DNA from 4 places in the Weizmannia sp. FSL W8-1119 genome. Region 1 is predicted to be linked to each of the others. Evidence: a T-box and tRNA genes for the amino acid it is inferred to sense, from the RefSeq annotation. Region 1 holds a T-box; the other regions hold tRNA genes.
The links. The T-box of region 1 lies ahead of serS (serine--tRNA ligase). A T-box ahead of a tRNA ligase gene usually reads a tRNA of that ligase, here a tRNA-Ser.
Positions count from the first base shown of each region.

Region 2: it encodes a tRNA-Ser, which carries the amino acid that the T-box ahead of serS (serine--tRNA ligase) is inferred to sense. The anticodon was not compared.
Region 3: it encodes a tRNA-Ser, which carries the amino acid that the T-box ahead of serS (serine--tRNA ligase) is inferred to sense. The anticodon was not compared.
Region 4: it encodes a tRNA-Ser, which carries the amino acid that the T-box ahead of serS (serine--tRNA ligase) is inferred to sense. The anticodon was not compared.

Region 1 is NZ_JBBOZL010000001.1:82,908-87,782, forward strand. It holds gene NSQ19_RS00410 (serine hydrolase) at 1-363, shown strand, start outside; gene pdxS (pyridoxal 5'-phosphate synthase lyase subunit PdxS) at 543-1,424, shown strand; gene pdxT (pyridoxal 5'-phosphate synthase glutaminase subunit PdxT) at 1,436-2,020, shown strand; gene NSQ19_RS00425 (transposase family protein) at 2,205-3,515, shown strand; T-box leader at 3,775-3,990, shown strand; gene serS (serine--tRNA ligase) at 4,041-4,875, shown strand, end outside.
Region 2 is NZ_JBBOZL010000001.1:2,113,666-2,118,540, reverse strand. It holds rRNA gene NSQ19_RS10480 (23S ribosomal RNA) at 1-40, shown strand, start outside; rRNA gene rrf (5S ribosomal RNA) at 253-368, shown strand; tRNA gene NSQ19_RS10470 (tRNA-Val) at 377-449, shown strand; tRNA gene NSQ19_RS10465 (tRNA-Lys) at 620-695, shown strand; tRNA gene NSQ19_RS10460 (tRNA-Leu) at 708-789, shown strand; tRNA gene NSQ19_RS10455 (tRNA-Gly) at 806-880, shown strand; tRNA gene NSQ19_RS10450 (tRNA-Leu) at 890-975, shown strand; tRNA gene NSQ19_RS10445 (tRNA-Arg) at 993-1,066, shown strand; tRNA gene NSQ19_RS10440 (tRNA-Pro) at 1,080-1,156, shown strand; tRNA gene NSQ19_RS10435 (tRNA-Ala) at 1,173-1,248, shown strand; tRNA gene NSQ19_RS10430 (tRNA-Met) at 1,264-1,337, shown strand; tRNA gene NSQ19_RS10425 (tRNA-Ile) at 1,351-1,427, shown strand; tRNA gene NSQ19_RS10420 (tRNA-Ser) at 1,452-1,544, shown strand; tRNA gene NSQ19_RS10415 (tRNA-Met) at 1,561-1,634, shown strand; tRNA gene NSQ19_RS10410 (tRNA-Asp) at 1,637-1,709, shown strand; tRNA gene NSQ19_RS10405 (tRNA-Phe) at 1,718-1,793, shown strand; tRNA gene NSQ19_RS10400 (tRNA-His) at 1,818-1,890, shown strand; tRNA gene NSQ19_RS10395 (tRNA-Gly) at 1,898-1,971, shown strand; tRNA gene NSQ19_RS10390 (tRNA-Ile) at 1,976-2,049, shown strand; tRNA gene NSQ19_RS10385 (tRNA-Asn) at 2,055-2,129, shown strand; tRNA gene NSQ19_RS10380 (tRNA-Ser) at 2,133-2,224, shown strand; tRNA gene NSQ19_RS10375 (tRNA-Glu) at 2,230-2,301, shown strand; gene NSQ19_RS10370 (1,4-dihydroxy-2-naphthoate polyprenyltransferase) at 2,456-3,379, opposite strand; gene NSQ19_RS10365 (isochorismate synthase) at 3,880-4,875, shown strand, end outside.
Region 3 is NZ_JBBOZL010000001.1:2,356,174-2,361,048, forward strand. It holds gene NSQ19_RS11660 (zinc-dependent alcohol dehydrogenase family protein) at 1-423, opposite strand, end outside; tRNA gene NSQ19_RS11665 (tRNA-Leu) at 815-896, opposite strand; gene NSQ19_RS11670 (LLM class flavin-dependent oxidoreductase) at 1,014-2,033, opposite strand; gene NSQ19_RS11675 (DUF421 domain-containing protein) at 2,210-2,674, shown strand; tRNA gene NSQ19_RS11680 (tRNA-Leu) at 2,917-2,998, opposite strand; tRNA gene NSQ19_RS11685 (tRNA-Cys) at 3,008-3,081, opposite strand; tRNA gene NSQ19_RS11690 (tRNA-Gly) at 3,087-3,161, opposite strand; tRNA gene NSQ19_RS11695 (tRNA-Gln) at 3,165-3,236, opposite strand; tRNA gene NSQ19_RS11700 (tRNA-His) at 3,245-3,320, opposite strand; tRNA gene NSQ19_RS11705 (tRNA-Trp) at 3,329-3,402, opposite strand; tRNA gene NSQ19_RS11710 (tRNA-Tyr) at 3,410-3,491, opposite strand; tRNA gene NSQ19_RS11715 (tRNA-Thr) at 3,500-3,575, opposite strand; tRNA gene NSQ19_RS11720 (tRNA-Phe) at 3,579-3,654, opposite strand; tRNA gene NSQ19_RS11725 (tRNA-Asp) at 3,675-3,750, opposite strand; tRNA gene NSQ19_RS11730 (tRNA-Met) at 3,763-3,836, opposite strand; tRNA gene NSQ19_RS11735 (tRNA-Val) at 3,846-3,921, opposite strand; tRNA gene NSQ19_RS11740 (tRNA-Glu) at 3,933-4,007, opposite strand; tRNA gene NSQ19_RS11745 (tRNA-Ser) at 4,021-4,110, opposite strand; tRNA gene NSQ19_RS11750 (tRNA-Asn) at 4,115-4,189, opposite strand; rRNA gene rrf (5S ribosomal RNA) at 4,197-4,312, opposite strand.
Region 4 is NZ_JBBOZL010000001.1:2,919,847-2,924,721, forward strand. It holds rRNA gene NSQ19_RS14210 (23S ribosomal RNA) at 1-458, opposite strand, end outside; rRNA gene NSQ19_RS14215 (16S ribosomal RNA) at 778-2,333, opposite strand; tRNA gene NSQ19_RS14220 (tRNA-Gly) at 2,454-2,527, opposite strand; tRNA gene NSQ19_RS14225 (tRNA-Pro) at 2,535-2,608, opposite strand; tRNA gene NSQ19_RS14230 (tRNA-Arg) at 2,730-2,803, opposite strand; tRNA gene NSQ19_RS14235 (tRNA-Leu) at 2,809-2,893, opposite strand; tRNA gene NSQ19_RS14240 (tRNA-Gly) at 2,955-3,029, opposite strand; tRNA gene NSQ19_RS14245 (tRNA-Leu) at 3,046-3,127, opposite strand; tRNA gene NSQ19_RS14250 (tRNA-Lys) at 3,135-3,210, opposite strand; tRNA gene NSQ19_RS14255 (tRNA-Gln) at 3,216-3,290, opposite strand; tRNA gene NSQ19_RS14260 (tRNA-Asp) at 3,292-3,367, opposite strand; tRNA gene NSQ19_RS14265 (tRNA-Glu) at 3,392-3,463, opposite strand; tRNA gene NSQ19_RS14270 (tRNA-Ser) at 3,485-3,575, opposite strand; tRNA gene NSQ19_RS14275 (tRNA-Asn) at 3,580-3,654, opposite strand; gene NSQ19_RS14280 (SprT family protein) at 3,766-4,257, opposite strand; gene cmpA (cortex morphogenetic protein CmpA) at 4,407-4,523, shown strand; gene NSQ19_RS14290 (Tex family protein) at 4,546-4,875, opposite strand, start outside.

The sequences.
Region 1 (4,875 bases):
AATAATTTCACAGAAAAAACCCTTTACCCGAAAGGCTATCAGGTGAAAAAGACGGTAACGGTGAAGTCCGGCAAAGAAAAACAGGCTTCCGTTGTCACGAAGGCGCCGCTTAAAGTGGCTGTGAAAAACGGGGAAGGCAAAATGTACACCCCTGTTGTGAAATTTGATTCAAAACAAATCACAGCGCCGGTGAAAAAGGGGACAAAGGTCGGTACATTGTATGCCCGGCATAAAGACGGGCAGGAACTTGGCTATTTGTACGGCCCGGGTACAGCGCACACCGCTTTGGTTACCAAAACCGATATTGAAAAAGCCAACTGGTTTGTGCGTATGATGCGTGGAATTGGCGGATTTTTCGAGTGACTTTGGGATCATACAGCCGGCAAATTATTTTAAGTAAAAAAACAGGACAAGGGCCCTTGTCCTGTTTTTCACTTTAACGTGGAAAAATGAGTGCCTTGACAAGCATTCGCTTTTGGTGTTAATTTAAATTATTATACATATAATAAGAATTTTTAATTTTATAAAGGGGCGTACAAAAGATGAAAACAGGAACAGATATAGTGAAACGCGGGATGGCGGAAATGCAGAAAGGCGGTGTGATCATGGATGTGGTCAATGCCGAGCAGGCAAAACTTGCTGAAGAAGCAGGCGCTGTTGCCGTCATGGCATTGGAACGCGTTCCTTCCGATATCCGGAAAGCCGGAGGGGTTGCCCGTATGGCGGACCCTTCCATTGTGGAAGAAGTAATGAACGCCGTCAGCATTCCGGTAATGGCAAAAGCAAGGATCGGCCATATTGTTGAAGCGCGGGTGCTCGAAGCGATGGGCGTCGATTATATTGACGAAAGCGAAGTTTTAACGCCGGCCGATGATGAGTTCCACATCAATAAAAAAGAATTCACGGTGCCGTTTGTGTGTGGCTGCCGCGATTTGGGGGAAGCGGCACGAAGGATCGGGGAAGGCGCCTCGATGCTCAGGACAAAAGGCGAGCCGGGAACCGGGAATATCGTTGAAGCGGTCAGGCATATGCGGAAAGTGAATGCGCAGGTGCGGAAAGTGGTCAACATGAACGAAGATGAACTGATGACGGAAGCCAAACAGCTCGGTGCCCCGTACGAGGTGCTGCTGCAAATTAAAAAAGAAGGCCGGCTGCCGGTTGTAAACTTTGCTGCTGGCGGTGTTGCAACGCCGGCGGATGCGGCTTTGATGATGCAGCTCGGTGCGGACGGCGTTTTCGTCGGATCGGGGATTTTCAAATCGGAAAACCCGGCGAAATTTGCGAAAGCGATTGTCGAAGCAACGACCCACTACCAAGATTACAAACTGATTGCCGAATTGTCGAAAGACCTTGGAACAGCAATGAAAGGCTTAGAAATTTCAACATTGCCGGCTGAAGCAAGAATGCAGGAGCGCGGCTGGTAAGGAGAATCAGCATGAAAAAAATTGGCGTACTTGGCCTCCAGGGGGCTGTGGAGGAACATATCCGTGCAGTGGAAGCCTGCGGGGCGGAAGGTGTTGTCGTTAAGAAAAAAGAGCAGTTGGACGAAATCGGCGGGCTCATCCTGCCGGGCGGGGAAAGCACGGCAATGCGGCGGCTCATTGACCGCTACGGTTTTATGGCGGAACTGAAACAGTTTGCCGAAAGTAAGCCGGTCTTTGGCACATGCGCAGGGCTGATCCTGCTTGCAAAGCGTATTGAAGGCCAGGAAGATGCGCATATCGGCGCAATGGATATTACGGTGGCGCGCAATTCTTTCGGCCGCCAGCGGGAAAGTTTTGAAGAAACAATCCGTGTTAACGGCATCGCGGAAGATTTCCCGGCTGTCTTTATTCGCGCGCCCCATATCGTTTCCGTTTCCGATCATGTTGAAGTGCTGGCCGAGTGCCGCGGGCGGATTGTTGCGGTCCGCCAGGGAAATCTGCTCGGCTGCTCCTTCCATCCGGAGTTAACGGATGACCTGCGGATGACCGAATATTTTTTGAGTATGGCAAGGATTCCGGTCAGCTCTGAGGAGTAAAAATTTTTCGTGATAATTTAACTATTCCCCCCCAAAAATGCGGCTAAATATGTAATAATTTAAATAATTAGAGCTTGCTGGACGAATATTTTGGCATGGCTTAGTGACAAGTCGAATACAAGCTAAAATTTGATTCGTTCAGCAAGCCCTAATTAAACTTGGCTGTTTTGAGGGGGTTTTTATTTTGGTTACTAGAAAAGAAAAAAGAAATCGTGAAAAAGAAGCAAATTATTTTTTCGAGTTCCTTAAAATTCAGAAGCATTTTTTCAAAGACCTGATGAATAACCTAAAAAAGGTAGCAGACCACCGACATCAAAGCTATATCACTTATGGTCCAGAGGTCCTTTTATTTACGATGATGTTGAAAAATATGACCGGCCTAAAATCCATGAGAAACATGAGTGAGAGTTTTAATAAAGAAGAATGTATTAAAAATGTAGGGAAGGTGTTAGGCTTAGATTCTCTTGAAGAACTTCCACATTATGATACAATTAACGACTTTTTATCTGGCTTAGATGTAAATGAATTAGAAAAAATTAGAACGTATATGATTAAAGAATTATTGAAAAAAAGGTCTCTCGAGTCTTATCGAATTGAAGGAAAGTACTGGGGTGTCATCATTGATGGAACTGGATTACACACCTTTCATGAGAAACATTGTAAACACTGCCTGAGACGGGCATATACAAATAAAGAAACAGGAGAAACGAACGTACTTTATATGCACCATGTACTTGAAGCCAAGCTTGTCGTGGGGGATATGGTCTTCAGTATTGCCTCCGAATTTATCGAAAATGAATCAGAAAATGTTTCTAAGCAAGATTGTGAATTAAAAGCCTTCGACAGGCTGGCAAAGAAAATAAAAAAAATATTTAAAAGACTACCGATTTGTATCTTGGGAGATAGTCTCTATGCATGTGAAACGGTATTTAATCTGTGCAGGGCGCACAAATGGAAATATATATGCAGATTTAAGGAAGGGAGAATTAAAAGTATCTCGACGGAGTTTAAGGCAATAAAAGAGCTGGAACAAAGTAAGGATCAGAATTCATTAGTTTGGGTGAATGATATTGCCTACAAAGACAGAACGGTCAATCTGATGGAGGCCACAATGAAAACAGAGGATGGGAAATCGAAAGAGTATGTATTTATAACGGATATTAAAATCACGAAAAAGAACGTGGAACGACTCATCGCTGCAGGAAGAAGCCGCTGGAAGATTGAAAATCAAGGATTTAACGAACAAAAAAATAATCGTTACAATATAGAACATGCCAATAGCCAAAACTACACAGCCATGAAAAATCATTATTTATTAGTTCAAATAACAGATATTATTAGACAGCTGTTTGAAAAAGGTTCGTCAATCTTAAAAGCACTCAAAAAAACGGCAAAAGAAAAATCCTCAAATCTGTTGGAATCGTTTCGGACACGTATTTTAACAGACGAGGATTTCACCCATTTAAGTAAGCCAATACAAGTAAGGTTTACTTAATGGTTATATTATAGCAAAGGATGTGATGTAAAAAAAGGTTTTTTGAAGTTATCCACAATTTTAAAAAAGAAATTTGCAAATTCGGCTCTTTTTGACTTTGAAAGCAGAAAAAATAGATGGAAAAATTTTCTAAATGTGGATAAGTCATTTTATCATAAAACATCTAAAAATTGATGAATTTACTCTTCAGAGCTGGATTCCGGTATAATCTGTTGCAAAACGGATAAAATTGTAGTACATTAAGGTGTACGTGAAGACTGAAAAAGCAATGACAGGAACCAGTAGGAGAACGCTTTTCCTAAAGAGAGCCGGTGGGCGGTGGAAACCGGCGGAAAGCTTCTGTGAATCCATCCTTGAGCGGGTTGCTGAAAGCCGGGCGAGTAGGCATCCACGGGAAAAAACCCGTTATCCTTACAAAGCGGAAAACTCTTGTTTTCAATTTGGGTGGCAACGCGGGTTCACTCTCGTCCCTGTTTTCGGGGCGGGAGTTTTTTATTTGAATTTCGATAAAAGGAGAAGGATAGCATGTTGGACATCAAATTTTTGCGTGCGCATTTTGATGAAGTCAAAGAACGGATGCAGCACCGCGGAGAAGATTTGACCGATTTTGAAAAGTTCAGCGGGCTGGACCAAAGGCGGCGCGAACTGATCATGGAAAGCGAAGCGTTGAAAAACAGGCGGAATGAAGTCACGCAGCAAGTTGCGGCACTGAAACGCGAAAAGAAAGATGCAACAAAGCTGATCGAGGAAATGCGCGGCGTCGGCGAGAAAATTAAAGCGCTGGATGCCGAGTTGAAACAAGTCGAAGCCGAACTTGAAATGCTGATGCTTTCTATCCCGAACATTCCGCATGAAAGCGTGCCGGTGGGAGACAGCGAAGAGGACAATGTCGAAATCCGGAAATGGGGTGAAGTGCCGGCATTTGGATTTGAACCGAAACCGCACTGGGATATTGCCACTGACCTTGGCATCCTTGACTTTGAAAGGGCAGCCAAAGTGACCGGAAGCCGGTTCGTCTTTTACAAAGGGCTTGGCGCCCGCCTTGAACGTGCGCTTTATAATTTTATGCTTGATCTGCATGTCGAAGAACACGGTTATGAAGAGGTATTGCCGCCGTATATGGTGAACCGGGCCAGCATGACAGGAACGGGGCAGCTGCCGAAATTTGAAGAAGATGCTTTTCTTGTCAATGAAAAAGACTATTTTCTGATCCCGACTGCCGAAGTGCCGGTGACAAATTATCACCGTGATGAAATTTTAAACGGCGGCGACCTGCCGATCAATTATGTGGCATTCAGCGCCTGTTTCCGTTCGGAAGCGGGTTCTGCCGGGCGCGATACACGCGGGCTGATCCGCCAGC
Region 2 (4,875 bases), 2.0 Mb from region 1:
GTGCAGCTGACGGATACTAATCGATCGAGGACTTAACCACGAAAAGCGGAGGTGCCTTGTTTAGCCTCGACAAGCGAATGTTCTGACCGGCATGGAGCCGTCTTTTGGCTCCGTGGCGGGCAGGTGATTCGACCTCGAGGGGCTAGGCACCGAAGCTGGACAATTCTCAAAGTTAGAAGCAGAAACGCATTCTCCGTTTACAGTTTTTTCTCCCATCCGGTTTTCAGGGAACACATCCCAAAATTATACAGGTCCGGTGATGATGGCGGAAAGGACACACCCGAACACATCCCGAACTCGGAAGTTAAGCTTTCCAGCGCCGATGGTAGTTGGGGGTTTCCCCCTGCGAGAGTAGGACGTTGCCGGGCCATAATACGGAGGATTAGCTCAGCTGGGAGAGCGTCTGCCTTACAAGCAGAGGGTCGGCGGTTCGATCCCGTCATCCTCCATTTTTATGCCATCCCGGTTCAGGGGCAACCGGCTTTCTATCGGGAGGCCGGGGATACTGCCTTGTGACCGGCACATACTTGCGGGAATCCTGAAAGAAAATAGATATGTACATATTTAACCCAATATAGTATAATTTTCTTTGTGACAAGTAATGTCGTTATCGGAATATGAGCCATTAGCTCAGTTGGTAGAGCATCTGACTTTTAATCAGAGGGTCGCAGGTTCGAATCCTGCATGGCTCACCATTTATCTTATCTGCGGGTGTGGCGGAATTGGCAGACGCACCAGACTTAGGATCTGGCGCCGCAAGGCGTGGGGGTTCGACTCCCTTCACCCGCACTGTTTAGCACGATATGCGGAAGTAGTTCAGTGGTAGAACATCACCTTGCCAAGGTGGGGGTCGCGGGTTCGAATCCCGTCTTCCGCTCCATTTTATCCCGCCGGGGTGGCGGAATTGGCAGACGCACAGGACTTAAAATCCTGCGGTAGGTGACTACCGTACCGGTTCGACTCCGGTCCTCGGCATCAGTACCATGACAAATGCGCCCATAGCTCAATTGGATAGAGCGTTTGACTACGGATCAAAAGGTTAGGGGTTCGACTCCTCTTGGGCGCGCTTATTCCTCTTTCGGGAAGTAGCTCAGCTTGGCAGAGCACATGGTTAGGGACCATGGGGTCGCAGGTTCAAATCCTGTCTTCCCGACCATGAAGATGATCATAGTGGGGCCTTAGCTCAGCTGGGAGAGCGCCTGCTTTGCACGCAGGAGGTCAGCGGTTCGATCCCGCTAGGCTCCACCAAACAGGTCAAATAACGGCGGCGTAGCTCAGCTGGCTAGAGCGTACGGTTCATACCCGTGAGGTCGGGGGTTCGATCCCCTCCGCCGCTATATTTCGTATATCGGACCTTTAGCTCAGCTGGTTAGAGCAGACGGCTCATAACCGTCCGGTCGTAGGTTCGAGTCCTACAAGGTCCACCATTTTTTATTTTTTGCTTATCATACGGAGGAATACCCAAGTCTGGCTGAAGGGATCGGTCTTGAAAACCGACAGGCGGGTTACACCGCGCGGGGGTTCGAATCCCTCTTCCTCCGCCATTTCATTATTTATCATCGCGGGGTGGAGCAGTCTGGTAGCTCGTCGGGCTCATAACCCGAAGGTCGCAGGTTCAAATCCTGCCCCCGCAATTGGTCCCGTGGTGTAGCGGTTATCACGCCTGCCTGTCACGCAGGAGATCGCGGGTTCGATTCCCGTCGGGACCGCTTATTTTGGCTCGGTAGCTCAGTCGGTAGAGCAAAGGACTGAAAATCCTTGTGTCGGCGGTTCGATTCCGTCCCGAGCCACCATTGGTTTTCAATGAAAAATATATGGCGGTTGTGGCGAAGTGGTTAACGCACCGGATTGTGGCTCCGGCATTCATGGGTTCGATTCCCATCATCCGCCCTTTGATGCGGGTGTAGTTTAGTGGTAAAACCACAGCCTTCCAAGCTGTTGTCGTGGGTTCGATTCCCATCACCCGCTCCACTTTGGGCCTATAGCTCAGCTGGTTAGAGCGCACGCCTGATAAGCGTGAGGTCGATGGTTCAAGTCCATTTAGGCCCATCTATTCCGCAGTAGCTCAGTGGTAGAGCAATCGGCTGTTAACCGATCGGTCGTAGGTTCGAATCCTACCTGCGGAGCCATATGGAGAAGTACTCAAGTGGCTGAAGAGGCGCCCCTGCTAAGGGTGTAGGTCGCGATTAGCGGCGCGAGGGTTCAAATCCCTCCTTCTCCGCCATTTCTGGCCCGTTGGTCAAGCGGTTAAGACACCGCCCTTTCACGGCGGTAACACGGGTTCGAATCCCGTACGGGTCATACTGGTCACGAAGCTGTTCCGAAAACTGCCGGAGCAGCTTTTTTTTGCGTGTTTTTTCACTTCTGCAAACCTCTTTGCATCCCGCCAGAGGCTCCGGGCCCCGGTGCGGGAAAAGCGCAAAAAAACGGAGGAGTGCAACACTCCGCCGTTTTTTCAAATAAAATGATCAATTAAAAAACTGATGGATAATAGCAAACCAAAAATCGTGTTTGTCTGTGCGGTTGCTTTCATGGCAGGCAACATTTGCAACGGTTCACTTTTTCCAATAAAGCCTTTAATGGCCCGGACCGGCTTCGGTGTGCTGACAAAAACGAGCAGTACCCACGGGGTTACAACACCGAACAAAACGAGCCCGGCCATCCAGAGATAGGAAAGGGCAAACATTGCGGCCAGAAGCAGGATGGCTCCTTTCCGGCCGAGCAGAATGGCGATCGTTTTTCTGCCATTTGCTTTATCGCCGTCCAGATCGCGGATATTATTCGACAGCATAATGGCACCGATTAAAATCATAATCGGAATCGAAATAAATACAATCGGCCATGTGATCGTTTTTGTCTGGATAAAAAACGATATTAATATAATAATTACACCCATAAAAAAGCCGGAAATCAGTTCGCCAAGCGGCGTTGATGAAATTGGAAAAGGCCCTGCAGTGTAAAGATAAGCAACAAGCATGCAGACAGTGCCGATTACAGCAATCCACCAGGAACTTTGCGAGCAAATGTAAACGCCGATCAGCATGGCTGCACCGAAAAAAGCAAAGGCGAGGTGGAGCACCGTTTTCGGTTTGATGCCGTTTCTGACAATTGCCCCGCCGATCCCGACGGAATGCTCGGTATCAAGGCCGCGTTTGTAATCGTAATATTCATTAAACATATTGGTTGCTGCCTGAATTAACAGGGTTGCAACCAGCATTGCAGCAAACAGCAGCAGATTGATGCGGGCAATGCCCAAAGCCAGTACTGTCCCGAGAATGACAGGCACAAAACCGGCCGTTAAGGTATGGGGCCGTGTTAATTGCCACCAGATCCGCCAGCCTTTGTCAGGGCCGATTGCTGGAGAAGATTGCGCATTCATCTTCTTACTCTCCTTTTATGCTATTCTTATAGAAATATGGCGAAATTAGTACATTTAAAGTTTAGGGAAATCAGGCCTATGTGTCAATGTATTTGGTTGACAATCTCCTGAATCCGTGACGAAATTTCCGCTTAAAGGCAAACAAATCGCATAAAATTTAGTATAATTGGTATATCAGACAAATTAAATTCATTCCACATTCAGGTGATCTAGGGAAATTTTTACATACTGAATCACTAAAAGTGCATTTATCGAATAGTCGGACACCACTATATCCTTACTCTTGGGAAATCTACCTATTAACGGCGTTTGTTATATTTTCGTCACGGATTCAGGAATCTTATTTTAAGCCGTTTTGCTGAATTTAACCGGCAAATTTTATATAATAGATGAGGTATGTTCATAAAAATGTTAAGTTTTCATACGAAAACTGTGATAGATGGCTCGGCAAAAAGCAAGAGAGGTTTGGAGGAGATCTTTTGGCTAATGAGGATATATTAATGAAAGAAAAAACGGCGCCGGCATTAAAACTGGCAAGCAGGATTATAAAATGCCGCACTGCACCGGATCCGCTCCGCCTTTTTACAGCGGGTGCCGCACGTTTTTACGGCAGCCGGTTTTTTTGGCAGGATAAGAATCGCGAAACTGTATTTGTCGGTTTTGGCCGCGTCTGGTCCTGTACGGTCACAGCCTCTGACGGTTTTGCCCAAATGGAAGACGAATGGCGAAATTTGAAGGGGGCGGGCGAAGTTTATCCGGAAACCGCGGAAACCGGAACAGGGCCTGTGCTTTTCGGCGGTTTTGCGTTTGACGGGACGGTTGCCAAGCAGGAGTGGAAAACATTTGGCCAAGGCATTTTCCGCGTGCCGCAGATTCTTTTCACGTTTAAAAAAGATGCCGTCTTTCTTACGGTAAACGGATGCGGCGGAACAGAGAGCGTGCAGGAAGCGGAGAAAACTGCACGAAGCCTTTTAAACGGCAGTACAGCTTTCCCTGCACTTCCGCCTTTAAAAGCTGTACAGGAAATGGGTGCGGACGAATGGAAAAAAAGTGTCGCAACAGCCGTGCAGTTCATCCGGGAAGGGAGAATGGACAAAGTTGTCCTGGCAAGAAAACTGGAGCTTGCTTTTGACGGCGTGACAAGCCCGGATGCGGTGCTTGCGGCGCTTTCCGCCCAGCAAAATGACAGCTACTTATTTGTACTGGAAGAAGGCAGTGAAAGTTTTATCGGGGCTTCGCCGGAAAGGCTGGTAAAAAAAACGGGCCGGCATATTTTATCGACGTGCCTTGCCGGTTCGATCAAACGCGGCCGCAATGAGGCGGAGGATTTGGAACTTGGAAAAGCGCTGCTTTCGGATCAGAAAAATTTAAGCGAGCATGGTTTTGTCGTATCCATGATTCGGCAGGTGCTTGAACCTTTTTGCAACGGGCTGAATGTGCCGGGTGCGCCTGTTTTAATGCGGATGCGCGATATCCAGCATCTGTACACCCCGGTT
Region 3 (4,875 bases), 2.3 Mb from region 1:
GTGCCTGATGTCTTCACCATTTGCATGCAGCCGGATGCCGCCCCCTGGTAAAGTGCCTGCCGCGTTTGAAGCCGCACCCGTTTCGCATAATGCAGGGCGTCCCTCCTTGCACGGCAGGCATTCGCCACAGCTTGGCACAAACACACAAACAACATGGTCACCCGGTGCAAGATCCGTCACGCCTTCACCGGTTTTCACCACTTCACCGGCAGCCTCATGCCCAAGAGCCATCGGTAAAGGCCGGGGTCTGCTGCCATTTATAACAGATAAATCCGAGTGGCACAAACTGGCCGTCTTCATCTTAACAAGCACTTCCCCTTGTTGCGGTTCATCGAGCTCCAATGTTTCAATTTTAATCGGTTTGCTTGCTGCATATGGCATAGCAGCACCTGATTCCCGTAGTACAGCAGCTCTGATCTTCACTCTCACCCATCTCCTCTGAAATTCGTTATGTATCAGCGCACTTGAACGGTTTTCAAAGTCTACGAATATCACTTATATGCTTTGTGTAAGGCGAATTGGGATTGCTGAACAAATCCGGAACGCCCGGAACTAGCGGGTATCGTACTTCATAACCTTGATAAGAGTACTGATTTGTGTATACATTCACTATTATCAAATTCTTTATTTTATTTTACGGCTGAATCGTGAAAAAAACAAATAAACAGCCTTTAGTAAACGCAAACCGAAATTCATCCCTTTCCTTTTACCCTTCACACGATTGAAGAGAGTATCTTCTACCGGAAAATGAAAAAACGCTCCTTACGGTATTGTAAGGAACGTTTCACCGAAAAACTGAAATGCGATCTTTTGATACCGGTGGTCGGGGTCGAACCGACACTCCCGAAGGAACACGATTTTGAGTCGTGCGCGTCTGCCAATTCCGCCACACCGGCATGATCCTATGAACCGCAAACAAAGCTGTTTGTTATGTCACTTTTATAATTATATCCAGATCGTAAAAAATGTCAATAACCATTTTGTGAAAAAGGGAAGCAAAACAGCTTCCCTCTTCAGGCATGACCTTCCTTCAGTTCACTTAGGATCTCATAAGACCGCAGCCGCTCTTCATGGTTGTAAATATGCGATACAAACATCAACTCATCGACCTGTGTATCATCCAAAAATTCTTCCATTTTCTCTTTGATTGTCTGTTTTGAACCGATAAAAGCATATTCAAGCTGACGCAATGCCGCTTCTTTTTCAAACGGGGTCCAAATCCCGTTCATGCTATCGACAGGCGGCTGCAGCGTCTGCGATTTGCCTCGGATAACGCCGAGGAAAAACTGGTACAGGCTTGTTGCGATTCTTTCTGCTTCTGCATCTGTGTCAGCTGCTACGCCATTCACACACGCAATCACATATGGCTTTTGCAAATACTTGGACGGTTTGAAGTTCTCCCGATAAAGGTATAAAGCATCAAACAATTGCGCTGGTGCAAAATGGCTCGCAAACGCAAACGGCAGACCGAGCCTCGCAGCAAGTGTGGCACTGTATGTACTTGATCCAAGAAGCCAAACCGGAACATCCACCCCTTCTGCCACGACGGCCCGTGCATAAGTCCTGCGTTCTTTATCCGAGAGAAAATAGTTCATCAGTTCTTGGACATTATCCGGAAAATCCATTTCCCCGCCCTTTAAATTTCTTCTGAGCGCCGCAGCTGTCAATTGGTCCGTACCAGGCGCACGGCCAAGGCCGAGATCTATTCTGCCTGGATAGATAGAACCCAGTGTTCCAAACTGCTCAGCCACGACAAGCGGTGCATGATTTGGAAGCATCACCCCGCCAGACCCGACACGGATGGTTTTCGTCCCTGCCGCTATATACCCGACTAAAACAGCCGTTGCAGAGCTGGCTACTCCAACCATATTATGGTGTTCCGCGAGCCAGTATCGTTTGTAGCCCCAATTTTCAACATGCTGTGCCAGGCTCAGGCTATTTTTAAACGAATCTGCCGGTGTCTTTCCAGATAAAACAGGGATCAAATCTAAAACCGAAAATGCAACATCATTTAACTTTTTTTGACTACCCATTGTCCGCTTCCTTTCCTTCTACTCGTGAAGATAGATCTATTGTAAAATAACAGATTCCCAAAACAAAATGATTTGCCTAACCTGTCCGGTGTATCCCATGATTAGAACGTTCGTTTATGACACTGATTTTAAGGGAAAATGCAAAAGAAAAAATCATCTAAAAAGAAGGTTCAACGATGCAAATCAGTATAGATTTATTAAAATTGATCATGGGCTTTCTTGCGCTCATTTTTTGTCTAAAATGTACCGGTGCCAAAAGTATTTCAAACCTTACGCCAATCGACTTCATCTGGAGCATTATGCTGTCTGAAATCGTCGGCAACGGCCTTTATGACCCAAGTGTAAAATGGTACTACATTCTCGCCATGCTTTCTGTTTGGGTCATCATTAAACTCATTTTTGATAGCCTCATTTACCGCTATGACAAACTGGAAAAATTCCTTATCGGGGATAAAACGGTGATTATCGATAAAGGAAAAATTAACAACGTCGTACTAAAAAAAAATAAAATTGATATGAATCAACTGTCAGAGTTATTGAGAAAGCAGGGCGTATTTTCGCTTGATGAAATTGACCAGGCCTATCTTGAAAAAGATGGGACGGTTACGGTGAAAAAAAGAAAAGACAACCCTAGTAAATAGTAGGCTGCCCAGCTCTTGTACTCATTATAAAAGGAAAATCTAAGATAGTATTTCCAAACCTTTCTTATTAGATCAATTCCCTTTTTGTACAAGTTAAAAAACTGTAGATACCCACAAGTGTACGCTTTCAAGCAGCTGCTTAAATGGCCTCGGCTTCAATAATATAATTGCAATAAAAAACGCTTCTCTTTATCTTGAGAAGCGTTCCGTTTGGCATCAGCTTTCAATGTAATACTGTGTTATACCGGTGGTCGGGGTCGAACCGACACTCCCGAAGGAACACGATTTTGAGTCGTGCGCGTCTGCCAATTCCGCCACACCGGCACAATATGATGGAGGCGGCAACCGGAATCGAACCGGTGATAAAGGTTTTGCAGACCTCTGCCTTACCTCTTGGCTATGCCGCCATCAATGGAGCGGAAGACGGGATTCGAACCCGCGACCCCCACCTTGGCAAGGTGATGTTCTACCACTGAACTACTTCCGCATACTGGGCCAGCTGGATTCGAACCAGCGCATGACGGAGTCAAAGTCCGTTGCCTTACCGCTTGGCTATGGCCCAATCAAATATGGGGCGGATGGTGGGAATCGAACCCACGAATGCCGGAGCCACAATCCGGTGCGTTAACCACTTCGCCACAACCGCCATCATAATGGCAGGGGCAGTAGGAATCGAACCCACACTGGAGGTTTTGGAGACCTCTGTTCTACCTTTAAACTATGCCCCTTTAAAAATGGAGGGGGACGGATTCGAACCGCCGAACCCTGAGGGAGCGGATTTACAGTCCGCCGCGTTTAGCCACTTCGCTACCCCTCCATATTGCGTGGTGCCGGCCAGAGGACTTGAACCCCCAACCTACTGATTACAAGTCAGTTGCTCTACCAATTGAGCTAGACCGGCCAATGGTGGCTCGGGACGGAATCGAACCGCCGACACAAGGATTTTCAGTCCTTTGCTCTACCGACTGAGCTACCGAGCCGCGATTATGTAAAATACAGATGGCGGTCCCGACGGGAATCGAACCCGCGATCTCCTGCGTGACAGGCAGGCGTGATAACCGCTACACTACGGGACCTTTATATGTAAATTGCGGGGGCAGGATTTGAACCTGCGACCTTCGGGTTATGAGCCCGACGAGCTACCAGACTGCTCCACCCCGCGATGATAAAATGGTGGAGGATGACGGGATCGAACCGCCGACCCTCTGCTTGTAAGGCAGACGCTCTCCCAGCTGAGCTAATCCTCCAAATATGTAAATGGTGACCCGTACGGGATTCGAACCCGTGTTACCGCCGTGAAAGGGCGGTGTCTTAACCGCTTGACCAACGGGCCATATGGATCATGACGGAGAGCAAGGGATTCGAACCCTTGAGACAGCTTTTAGCCGCCTACACGATTTCCAATCGTGCTCCTTCGGCCTCTCGGACAGCTCTCCATTATGGCTCCGCAGGTAGGATTCGAACCTACGACCGATCGGTTAACAGCCGATTGCTCTACCACTGAGCTACTGCGGAATATCGGGCCCGGCAGCGTCCTACTCTCGCAGGGGGAAACCCCCAACTACCATCGGCGCTGGAAAGCTTAACTTCCGAGTTCGGGATGTGTTCGGGTGTGACCTTTCCGCCATCGCCACCGGACCTCAATGACAAAAATCATTATAACAAACTTTTCATTGCTTATCAACAGGAATTATGTGATTCCCTGAAAACCGGATGGGAGAAAAACTGTAAACGGAGAATAGCTTTGGTTTCTAACTTTGAGAATTGTCCAGCTCCAGCGCCTATCGGCTAGTGAACTTCCCGTCCCCCTTTCCTACGATAAGCGGGCATCGACTCGCCTTTAGGGCTCGTCGTGTTTCCTTTATCTCAGGCGGGGGCCTTGAAGTTCATACGCCGATGACCAAGGCGCTTCCGCTTTTCTATTGTCTAGCTCCGGTGCCTAGCCCCTCGAGGTCGAATAACCTGCCCGTCACGGAGCCAAAAGACGGCTCCATGCCGGTCAGAACATTCGCTTGTCGGGGCTAAACAAGGCACCTTCGCTTTTCTATTGTCCAGTTCCGGGCGCTATCGGCTAGTGAACTTCCCGTCCCCCTTTCCTACGATAAGCGGGCATCGACTCGCCTTTAGGGCTCGTCGTGTTTCCTTTATCTCAGGCGGGGGCCTTGAAGTTCATACGCCGATGAGCGAGCGCCCTTCACTTT
Region 4 (4,875 bases), 2.8 Mb from region 1:
TCCTCCCGGATTCCGGCGGGATTCCTCGTGTCCCGCCGTACTCAGGATCCACTCGGGAGAGAACGAAGTTTCAGTTACAGGGCTTTTACCTTCTCCGGCAGGCCTTTCCAGGCCGCTTCACTTACCCCGTTCTTTTGTAACTCCCATATGAGTGTCCTACAACCCCGGAAGGCAAGCCTTCCGGTTTGGGCTGTTTCCTGTTCGCTCGCCGCTACTTGGGAAATCGCAATTGCTTTCTCTTCCTCCGGGTACTGAGATGTTTCAGTTCCCCGGGTGTGCCCTTCCTGCCCTATGGATTCAGGCAGGAATCCTGTCCGATTAAAGACAGGGGGTTTCCCCATTCGGAAATCTCCGGATCAAAGCTTACGTACAGCTCCCCGGAGCATATCGGTGTTTGTACCGTCCTTCATCGGCTCCTAGTGCCAAGGCATCCGCCGTGCGCCCTTTCTAACTTAACCATAAAAGGTTTAAATCCAAAAATAAGCGATTCTCGGTTTACTTGGTTTATTTCTCCTATCCGGTTTTCAAAGAACACATACTGAAGGATTGGACCTTCAAAACTGAACAAAACGGAAACGCCAAACTTAATTTCGGAAAACCGAAGGTTTTCCTTTTATGTCTAGCTCCGGGCGCTATCGGCTAGCGTATTTCTACGTCTTCTCCCTACGATAAGCGGGCATCGATTCGCCTTTAAGGCTCATCGTGTTTCCTTTATCTCAGTCGAAGACTTCGAAATCCGTACGCCGATGAACGAGCGCCCTACGCTTTTCCCCTTAGAAAGGAGGTGATCCAGCCGCACCTTCCGATACGGCTACCTTGTTACGACTTCACCCCAATCATCTGTCCCACCTTCGGCGGCTGGCTCCGTAAAGGTTACCTCACCGACTTCGGGTGTTACAAACTCTCGTGGTGTGACGGGCGGTGTGTACAAGGCCCGGGAACGTATTCACCGCGGCATGCTGATCCGCGATTACTAGCGATTCCGGCTTCATGCAGGCGGGTTGCAGCCTGCAATCCGAACTGGGAATGGTTTTCTGGGATTGGCTTAACCTCGCGGTCTCGCAGCCCTTTGTACCATCCATTGTAGCACGTGTGTAGCCCAGGTCATAAGGGGCATGATGATTTGACGTCATCCCCACCTTCCTCCGGTTTGTCACCGGCAGTCACCTTAGAGTGCCCAACTCAATGCTGGCAACTAAGGTCAAGGGTTGCGCTCGTTGCGGGACTTAACCCAACATCTCACGACACGAGCTGACGACAACCATGCACCACCTGTCACTCTGTCCCCCGAAGGGGAAGGCCCTGTCTCCAGGGAGGTCAGAGGATGTCAAGACCTGGTAAGGTTCTTCGCGTTGCTTCGAATTAAACCACATGCTCCACCGCTTGTGCGGGCCCCCGTCAATTCCTTTGAGTTTCAGCCTTGCGGCCGTACTCCCCAGGCGGAGTGCTTAATGCGTTAGCTGCAGCACTAAAGGGCGGAAACCCTCTAACACTTAGCACTCATCGTTTACGGCGTGGACTACCAGGGTATCTAATCCTGTTTGCTCCCCACGCTTTCGCGCCTCAGCGTCAGTTACAGACCAGAGAGCCGCCTTCGCCACTGGTGTTCCTCCACATCTCTACGCATTTCACCGCTACACGTGGAATTCCACTCTCCTCTTCTGCACTCAAGCCTCCCAGTTTCCAATGACCGCTTGCGGTTGAGCCGCAAGATTTCACATCAGACTTAAGAAGCCGCCTGCGCGCGCTTTACGCCCAATAATTCCGGACAACGCTTGCCACCTACGTATTACCGCGGCTGCTGGCACGTAGTTAGCCGTGGCTTTCTGGCCGGGTACCGTCAAGGCGCCGCCCTGTTCGAACGGCACTTGTTCTTCCCCGGCAACAGAGTTTTACGACCCGAAGGCCTTCTTCACTCACGCGGCGTTGCTCCGTCAGACTTTCGTCCATTGCGGAAGATTCCCTACTGCTGCCTCCCGTAGGAGTTTGGGCCGTGTCTCAGTCCCAATGTGGCCGATCACCCTCTCAGGTCGGCTACGCATCGTTGCCTTGGTGGGCCGTTACCCCGCCAACTAGCTAATGCGCCGCGGGCCCATCTGTAAGTGGCAGCCGAAGCCGCCTTTCCTTTTTCCTCCATGCGGAGGAAAAAACTATCCGGTATTAGCCCCGGTTTCCCGGCGTTATCCCGGTCTTACAGGCAGGTTGCCCACGTGTTACTCACCCGTCCGCCGCTAGCCTTGTTAAAAGCAAGCTTTCAACAAGGCCCGCACGACTTGCATGTATTAGGCACGCCGCCAGCGTTCGTCCTGAGCCAGGATCAAACTCTCAGTAAAGATGTTTGATAAAAGCTCAAAAAGAATTTGACGTTTCGTTTGGTCCAGTTTTCAAGGAACAATTTCAAGCAGCAACTTATTAAGTATAGCATGATAACAAGTCACTGTCAACATAAAATTTGGAGCGGGTGATGGGAATCGAACCCACGACAACAGCTTGGAAGGCTGTGGTTTTACCACTAAACTACACCCGCATGCAAATCGGGAAAACAGGATTCGAACCTGCGACCCCATGGTCCCAAACCATGTGCTCTACCAAGCTGAGCTATTTCCCGCTTTTCCCTGGCCCAAAAAACTATAAAACCAATGCCTGTTTTTATAAAGTTTTCAACTGCTCGATAAGCTTTTAAGCTTTTTATGCAGATGGAAACCGATCTTTTTTCGCATGAAAAATAGCGCGCCCAAGAGGAGTCGAACCCCTAACCTTTTGATCCGTAGTCAAACGCTCTATCCAATTGAGCTATGGGCGCGTAAATGCGGCCGAGAGGACTTGAACCTCCACGGGATTTAACTCCCACTAGGCCCTCAACCTAGCGCGTCTGCCATTCCGCCACGACCGCGTTATTAACTTGACACCTTTACATTATATCAAAGGGTTTTGTGGATGTCAATCATTTTTTATGGAGCGGAAGACGGGATTCGAACCCGCGACCCCCACCTTGGCAAGGTGATGTTCTACCACTGAACTACTTCCGCATATCATACTAAACAGTGCGGGTGAAGGGAGTCGAACCCCCACGCCGTGCGGCGCCAGATCCTAAGTCTGGTGCGTCTGCCAATTCCGCCACACCCGCGGATAAATGGTGAGCCATGCAGGATTCGAACCTGCGACCCTCTGATTAAAAGTCAGATGCTCTACCAACTGAGCTAATGGCTCAAAAATGGCTGGGCCAGCTGGATTCGAACCAGCGCATGACGGAGTCAAAGTCCGTTGCCTTACCGCTTGGCTATGGCCCAATGGCGGTTCCGACGGGAATCGAACCCGCGATCTCCTGCGTGACAGGCAGGCGTGATAACCGCTACACTACGGAACCACTGATGATATGATAAGTTTTAAATGACCCGTACGGGATTCGAACCCGTGTTACCGCCGTGAAAGGGCGGTGTCTTAACCGCTTGACCAACGGGCCGCGATTACTGCTTTGTATGTATGGCGGAGAAGGAGGGATTTGAACCCTCGCGCCGCTTACGCGACCTACGCCCTTAGCAGGGGCGCCTCTTCAGCCACTTGAGTACTTCCCCAAAATGGCTCCGCAGGTAGGATTCGAACCTACGACCGATCGGTTAACAGCCGATTGCTCTACCACTGAGCTACTGCGGAATAACAAGCAACATCTTGTCGACTCTTAACATTATAATGACGGGACACGAAGGTGTCAACCCTGTTTTGAAATTTATTTTTAAAGCTTGTTTCGAAGATGCTCCATGCCCATTATTTCCGGCCCGGTTCAGCATACATTTTGTGCAGCACCAGTTTGCCGCCGCATCTTCCGCAAACGTACCGGTTGGTGTTGACCTTTCTTTGCCTTCTGTATAGGATGCCGCATTCCCTGCAGACATATTCGTAACGCGGGGACGGGCGGCGGGACGGGCGGGAAGCTGCTTTACTCGGCAGGACGGTACAATAGCGGGGCGCGTCCGTTTCCTTTAACAATTGTTTGAAATCCGCATCCCGGTGCCGGTATCCTTTCCCTTCCAGATGAAGATGGTAATGGCAAAGTTCATGTTTGATAATGCCGATCAGTTCTTTTTCCCCGAGTTCTTCTAAATATTTTTTATTGATTTCGATATTGTGGCTTTTTAACAAATATCTTCCCCCGGTGGTCCGCAGCCGGGGATTAAATGAGGCTGCATGCCGGAAAGGTTTGTGAAAATACTCCATCGATATTTTTTCCACAAGGCCTTGCAGTTCCTTGTTATCCATGGCCGTAAGCCCCCTTACTCATAATGAAAATAGATGCCGCGGGCACCCGCGCTTTTCTTTTCACATGACAAGTTATTATAGCATATACTTTAGTAAAAAGTGCGGGGGATTGGTTTTGTTTCAGCATTCAGGAACAAGGGGGCGTTTGTGTGCCGGTATGGTTTCAAAACCAAATACGGAGAGCTTTTTGCGAGAAAAGGCGCAGTGAAATTAAACTGCTAAATGAATGCTGGTTTTTTTACAATGAAAAGAAGATGCGCGCATGACCGGCGCATCTTCTTTTCGCTTTTAAGCGTTCGGAAGCATGGTGAGCGATAATCTTCCTTTTTGGACGTCCACTTTCTCCACCCACACGGTGACAATATCGCCGACCGAGACGATATCAAGCGGATGTTTAACAAAACCTTTACTTAATTTCGAAATATGGACAAGCCCGTCTTCTTTCACGCCGACATCGACAAACGCCCCGAAATCGACGACATTCCGGACGGTTCCTTGCATCTCCATCCCCGGTTTCAGATCTTCCAGTTTCATAATATCCTTTTTCAAAAGCGGTTTCGGCAGTTCGTCGCGCGGGTCGCGGCCCGGTTTTTTCAAGGCTTCAAAAATATCTTGCAA